Regions from separate parts of the Priestia sp. SB1 genome, predicted to be linked through region 3. Evidence: riboswitches for the same ligand, from Rfam matches in the RefSeq annotation. Region 3 holds a riboswitch; each other region holds the start of a gene.

Region 1 (2,280 bases), on a different contig from region 3:
CTTATTTTTAAGCCTTGCTGACTTTGACATATAGCTCCTTTCGTCTCGTAAACAAAAGCGGTAGAAGTTCTTTTACCAAGATTATAACAGGGTGAAGAAAGCCGTAAATAGTGGTAATACGTCTTTAACGCTGTGGCTTACGGCTTTTCTATTATAGGTGCTGAATAAAAAAATGAAAGAATAAAACCACTATAATATGTAAATAAAAAGAAATAACCATTATTTTAAGGAGAGCGTATGCAATCTTCATTTGTATTATTTTTTATCATTCTTGGTTTACTATTTGGCAAGTGGCGAAGGTATCAAGAATACTACCCTACTTTGCTGTTTTGGGTCACGGGGAATTTGCTTTATGAAGTGCTGCTGTTTCATCACCGCGTATGGGTATTTCACCCTGTTGGTATTGATCATCTTTTTCTACCCGATCACCTAATGGTTTCTCTTGGAATAACCTTAATTATTTATCCGTTTGTTATACCGGTTTTTTTAGGAAGGCTGCCGCTGCATGTAAGCGGCCGGCTGTGGTGGATTCTTTTGTGGGCGCTTTTATTTACTGTGATTGAGTTCATTGCTTATGTTAATCACAGTATCACTCATCATTATGGATGGTCGCTGCTATGTTCTTTTCTCTTCAATATTGTCACGTTCTCACTTTTAGTCATTCATCAGAAGACAGCGCTGGCTGCTTGGATTCTATCTGGAAGCTTCATAGCTTTTTTATTTATCTTCTTTGATATTCCTATGCCTTAACTTTTCATTGACTAGACGGAGGAAAAGGAAATATAATAGGAGTTACATTTAAATATAATTTTCCTCTCTGAGAATAGAGGTGCATGAAATCAAGAGTCACTTATTGGAGACTAATGGAGTCTGTGAAGATAAGTAAAAGGGATTTCGTGCCGAAGTATATAAACATCCATTGTGTTCATATACTGGTTCAGTATTGAATAAATGCTGAGCTGTCACAAACCACTTGGTTTGTGGAGAGCTATTGAAGAGATGTTGATGCCTAGAATGTAATAATACTTTATTATTATGAAACCAAGACGCGTGAACATCACTTCACGGGTCTTTTTTGTGTTTTTCTACTGACCATCAAAGTTATAGTTGAATGATTTAAATGGAGGGATACGGATTATGTACTTACATGGAACGAGTAAAATTAACAGCAGCAATCATTTAGAAATTGGGCAGTGCGATACGGTCGAACTGAAAAAACAATACGGCACTCCCCTATACATCTACGATCAAGAATTAATTGAGACGAAATGCAAGGCCTTCCATTCAGCCTTTCAAAGAAGCGGATTTTCATATCAAATCGCATATGCAGGGAAAGCGTTTCTTTGTATGGAAATGGCTAGCCTTTTAACGAAGCTTGATATGTCATTAGATGTGGTCTCAGGAGGCGAATTATTTACAGCTCTTGAAGCGGGATATCCAGCTGAACGCATTCATTTTCATGGAAATAACAAAACGATTGAAGAAATTGAAATGGCTCTTGATGCGAATATTGGCTGTTTTGTTGTGGATAACTTTACCGAACTTGAAGTTTTACATGCCTTAGCAGCTGAGCGCAAACAGAAAGCATCTATTCTTCTGCGTGTTACTCCAGGGATTGAAGCCCACACACATGAGTATATTATGACCGGACAGGAAGACTCCAAGTTTGGATTTGGTCTTTCCAATGACCAGGCTATGAAAGCGGTAAGTTCTGCATTAGAAAAGCCTTACTACGATCTTTTAGGCATTCATTGTCATATTGGTTCGCAAATTTTTGAAGTAGATGGTTTTTCTCGCGCCATTGATATTTTAACTGATTTCTTATTCAGTATTCGTGATAAAATGGAATTTGAAGTAAAAGTTTTAAACGTAGGTGGTGGTTTTGGTATTCGTTATACCGAAAGCGACTCTCCACTTCCAGTTGAGTATTATGTAGATGCACTGACAGAAAAGCTAAGCCGCACGTTAACTGAACAGAATTATACCCTTCCGGAAGTCTGGATTGAGCCTGGAAGAAGCATCGTAGGAGAAGCAGGTACAACGCTTTATACAATCGGCTCAACGAAGGAAATTCCAGGTGTACGCAAATACGTAGGAATTGATGGCGGTATGACCGATAATATCCGTCCTGCTCTTTACGATGCAAAACATGAAGCTGTCTTGGCTAATAGAGTGACGGATAAAAAAGATGAAACAGTATCAATTGCGGGGAAATGCTGTGAATCAGGAGATATGCTTATTTGGGATATCGATTTACCGCGCGTTAATCAAGGAGATTTA
Region 2 (2,280 bases), on a different contig from region 3:
GTTCGAATATCAAAGTAAACGGACTTACTCGCACGTCATCACTTGCTAATGAATTCGCTGTGTATGGAATAAGCATTCCAATAACAAAAATAGCTAAAATATAAAATAACAAGATGCGCCAGAAGACTTGTTTAACTGCGCGAGGAACCGTTTTTTCCGGATCTTCACTTTCTCCAGCTGCGACTCCAAGCAACTCTGTTCCTTGGAATGAAAAACCAGCTGCCATAAAGATACCTAGTACAGTGAAGAATCCACCGTGAATCGGTCCATCACCAAGCGTGAAGTTTTTAAAACCTGGTGCTTCATTGTTAAAGATACCAAAAATCATCATAATACCAATAACTAAAAAGATAATAACCGTTACTACTTTAATTAACGAAAACCAAAATTCAGATTCACCAAATCCTTTTACAGAAAGGTAGTTAAGCCCAAACATAATTAATAAAAACAGGGCACTCCATAAAATAGAAGAAGAGTTCGGGAACCAAAATTTCATAATAAGGGCTCCAGCGGATAATTCAGCTGCAATCGTAATAGCCCAGTTATACCAGTAGTTCCAGCCGAGAGCGAAACCAAAGGATGGATCTACAAAACGAGACGCATACGTACTAAATGAACCAGCTTCAGGCATATAAGCTGCGAGCTCTGCTAGGCTGGTCATCAAAAAGTAAACCATTACGCCAATAATAGCGTAAGCTAAAAGCGCTCCCCCAGGTCCTGCTGTGTGAATTGCTCCACCACTTGCTAGGAATAAGCCGGTTCCGATGGCTCCTCCTAATGAAATCATCGTTAAGTGGCGAGATTTCAACCCACGTTTTAATTCTTGCTGCTCTTGCATAGATAAATACTCCTTTCGAATGTACGGAAAGAGACGGGATAACATAAAAAAAGCCCGCAGTATATGTGCGCGCTTTTAAATCTGAAAACCGCGTCAACCTTCCGTGAAGATAGCTCTTCACATCACTCGCATGATGTGACAGTTCTGTTCCTGTTCGGAGACAGCCCCAGCTTAAATCAACCGAGAAGTGATTTAAACTTCGGCAATTTTTCCTTTCAAGCAACATCCTCAATGTTCTCTGCATTTCCGTTACTTTACTATTAAAAACTGCGACCTCTACCTCATCGATTAGGATGAGGGTTTTTTATATTCAATTGACATAAAAGAAGTATAACAAATACTAAAACGATTGTCATTATAAAAAATAGATTCAGAAAATAGAAACATCTTTGAAATCTCTCGAATCTATTTTGTTACGTATGGTATAATAAACATTGTCTTTATACTACATAAATATCCAAACGTACCACAGGGGGAGCCGCCGTGCTGAGAGTGAACGAAATGTTCAGACCCTTCGAACCTGTTAGTTAACGCTAGCGTAGGAATGTGGGAATAGTAGCATATATTTGCTTACTCCTGTGTAAACCGTTTGATATGAATGATTCAAAAACAGGAGTGAGAAACGTGAATAAAGCATTACCTTTACAGGCTAAAATTGAAATAGCTATTTTTGCAGCATTGGCTTTTTTGATTGATCTTTTACCTTCTATAAAAATTGCAATAGGTGTAAGCATTTCGTTCTCTATGGTTCCTATCTTTATTATGTGTTTTCGATGGGGAGTTAAAGGAGGAGCTTTATCTGGATTTCTATGGGGAATATTACAACTAGCTTTAGGAAATGCGTATATTTTAACCCCGTTGCAAGCTTTTATAGAGTATATTATCGCTGTTACCTTTATTGGATTTGGCGGGATTTTCTCTAGTTCTATTAAAGGATATTTAGCTAATAATCAAAGATCAAAAGCTTTCTTTTTTATTATCTTATCTTTAATTATAGGAAGTTTTGCTCGTTATTTTTGCCATTTTATTGCCGGTTTAATATTTTGGGGATTTGCTGCACCAAAAGGAATGCCTGTTCTATGGTATTCTTTCTCGATAAATGGGATTTCGATGATTGGGTCGTTGCTATCATGTCTAATTATCCTTTCATTGTTAATTCCATCGGCATCAAGAATGATTGTAACTAAATCACACTCATCATAAGAAAAAAGACTAAATCTGCCAAGATTTAGTCTTTTTTCTTATTTGTCACCTTTGTTTACACAAAAGTGTGTCAGGTTTGATAACATAGTTAGTGAAATATTCAAAAAACTGTTTTATGATAGTCAACATATTCAAACGAGATAAAGGATTGATCGTATGCTACAGAAATGGATCACGAGCATAGGTTTAGATATTGGAACAAGCACAACAAAACTGATTGTAAGCAAACTGTTAATAGC
Region 3 (2,280 bases):
GAACGGTTAGGAGAGGAGCTTGGAATTGCCGCTCCTTATCGGATTGAAGCATTTGATAACTCAAATATTCAAGGAACAGACCCAGTTTCTGCGATGATTGTTTTTGTTGATGGGAAACCGGAAAAGAAAGAATATCGCAAATATAAAATTAAGACGGTAAAGGGACCAGATGATTACAGTTCCATGAGGGAAGTCGTTCGCAGACGGTATTCCAGAGCGTTAAAAGAAGGTCTTCCGCTTCCGGATTTAATTGTTGTAGATGGAGGCAAAGGGCATTTAGCTGCAGTACAGGACGTTCTCGAAAATGAATTGGGACTTTTAGTGCCTACAGCAGGTCTTGTCAAAGATGATAAGCACAGAACCTCCAATCTGATGATTGGTGAGCCTCCTCAAATCATACCGCTTGAACGCAATAGTCAAGAATTTTATTTGCTTCAGCGAATTCAAGATGAAGTTCACCGCTTTGCGATTACCTTCCACCGTCAAGTGCGCTCTAAGTCCGCTTTTCAGTCAGTTCTGGACGACATTCCGGGAGTGGGAGAAAAGCGTAAAAAAGCTTTGTTAAAGCATTTTGGTTCGGTGAAAAAATTGAAAGAAGCAACGATTGAAGATATTCGAAATTCAGGTGTTCCTCAGAACATTGCTGAAAAAATTTATGAAACATTACAAAAATAGTCTTGAAATAATAGAAAATATTTGATAAGCTATTAACTAATTTCATACGACACTTCATCAAATGAAGTGAAGATAGAGGTGCAAATTTAATCAGTACGCATCAGGAAGGGTATGAGCCCTTATGAACGATGCGGAAAGGGAAATTTGCCGAAGTGAACATTACCTCATAGTAATGATTGCTGGTTCTGCGTTGAATAAACGTAGGATTGTCAAGATGTAGATTCTTGGAGAGCTATCTCACGGCAGTGGACGGTTATGTTTTATAATTTTCGTTCGTTAAGCAATGAGAGCTCATCTCATTGCTTTTTTTATTGTCTGAGTAAAAAAATTTAGCTTCTCATCATCCTGCATATGCAAATTTATTGAAAAGGAATGAACAAAATTATGGCATTAATCGTTCAAAAATTTGGTGGAACATCTGTTGGTTCTGTTGAACGTATTCAACATGTAGCAAACCGTGTTATTCAAGAAGCAGAGCGCGGTAACCAAGTAGTAGTTGTTGTATCGGCAATGGGCAAAACCACAGATGCACTGGTGAAATTAGCAAGTGATATTACGGACAGTCCAAGTAAACGCGAAATGGATATGCTTCTTACAACTGGAGAACAAGTAACGATTTCCCTGTTAACAATGGCTCTTCAATTCAAAGGTCATGAAGCCACTTCGCTAACAGGTTGGCAAGCTGGTATCCAGACGGAAGCAGTTCACAGCAATGCACGAATCCAGCACATTGACACGACTCGTATTCAAAGCCAATTAGATAGAGGTCGAATCGTAGTAGTAGCTGGATTCCAAGGCTGTTCAGAAGATGGAAGCATTACAACATTAGGTCGAGGCGGCTCTGACACGACGGCAGTAGCTCTTGCCGCGGCACTAAAAGCTGCAAAATGTGATATTTATACAGACGTAACAGGAGTGTTTACGACGGATCCGCGCTACGTAGAAGATGCTCGTAAACTTCATTCTATTTCATATGACGAAATGTTAGAATTAGCCAATTTAGGAGCAGGGGTGCTGCATCCGCGCGCTGTTGAGTTTGCAAAAAATTATCAGGTACCGCTAGAAGTGCGTTCAAGCTTAGAAAACGAGAATGGAACGATTGTTGAGGAGGAAGTTTCAATGGAACAAAACTTAGTCGTAAGAGGAATTGCGTTTGAAGATAATATTTCACGGGTGACAATTGAAGGGTTAAACAACGAGTTACAAACTCTTTCTACTATTTTTACAGCATTAGCAAAAGAACAGTTAAATGTGGATATTATTATTCAAAACGTAACGGCTAATAATCGCCTCTCTATCTCATTTTCTATTAAAACTGTAGATGTAGAAGCTGCTCTTGCCGTCTTAAAAGAGTATAAATCTACCTTGGGGTATACGCGTATTGAACATGAAAGCAGTCTGGCTAAAGTATCGATTGTGGGATCTGGCATGATATCTAATCCAGGTGTTGCAGCCGAAATGTTTGAAGTGCTGGCAGGAGAGACAATTGAAGTGAAGATGGTCAGCACGTCTGAAATTAAAGTATCTACAGTTGTACCGCATGCTGATATGGTAAAAGCTGTTGAGACGCTTCACGTAGCATTTGAATTAGAAGAGCAGCAGGCA

Evidence for each region. Region 3 has a riboswitch for lysine ahead of WKH56_RS04345 (aspartate kinase). Riboswitches for the same ligand answer to the same signal wherever they lie in the genome.
Region 1: linked by a shared signal. The riboswitch ahead of lysA (diaminopimelate decarboxylase) and the one ahead of WKH56_RS04345 (aspartate kinase) in region 3 are both predicted to bind lysine.
Region 2: linked by a shared signal. The riboswitch ahead of WKH56_RS15800 (amino acid permease) and the one ahead of WKH56_RS04345 (aspartate kinase) in region 3 are both predicted to bind lysine.

Annotation. Positions count from the first base shown of each region.
Region 1 covers NZ_JBBJSS010000004.1:346,320-348,599, forward strand. The annotation lists gene WKH56_RS16915 (CBO0543 family protein) at 238-750, shown strand; lysine riboswitch at 817-999, shown strand; gene lysA (diaminopimelate decarboxylase) at 1,138-2,280, shown strand, end outside.
Region 2 covers NZ_JBBJSS010000004.1:129,446-131,725, forward strand. The annotation lists gene WKH56_RS15800 (amino acid permease) at 1-838, opposite strand, end outside; lysine riboswitch at 941-1,125, opposite strand; TPP riboswitch at 1,300-1,400, shown strand; gene thiT (energy-coupled thiamine transporter ThiT) at 1,433-2,041, shown strand; gene WKH56_RS15810 (ethanolamine ammonia-lyase reactivating factor EutA) at 2,198-2,280, shown strand, end outside.
Region 3 covers NZ_JBBJSS010000001.1:837,441-839,720, reverse strand. The annotation lists gene uvrC (excinuclease ABC subunit UvrC) at 1-675, shown strand, start outside; lysine riboswitch at 741-918, shown strand; gene WKH56_RS04345 (aspartate kinase) at 1,060-2,280, shown strand, end outside.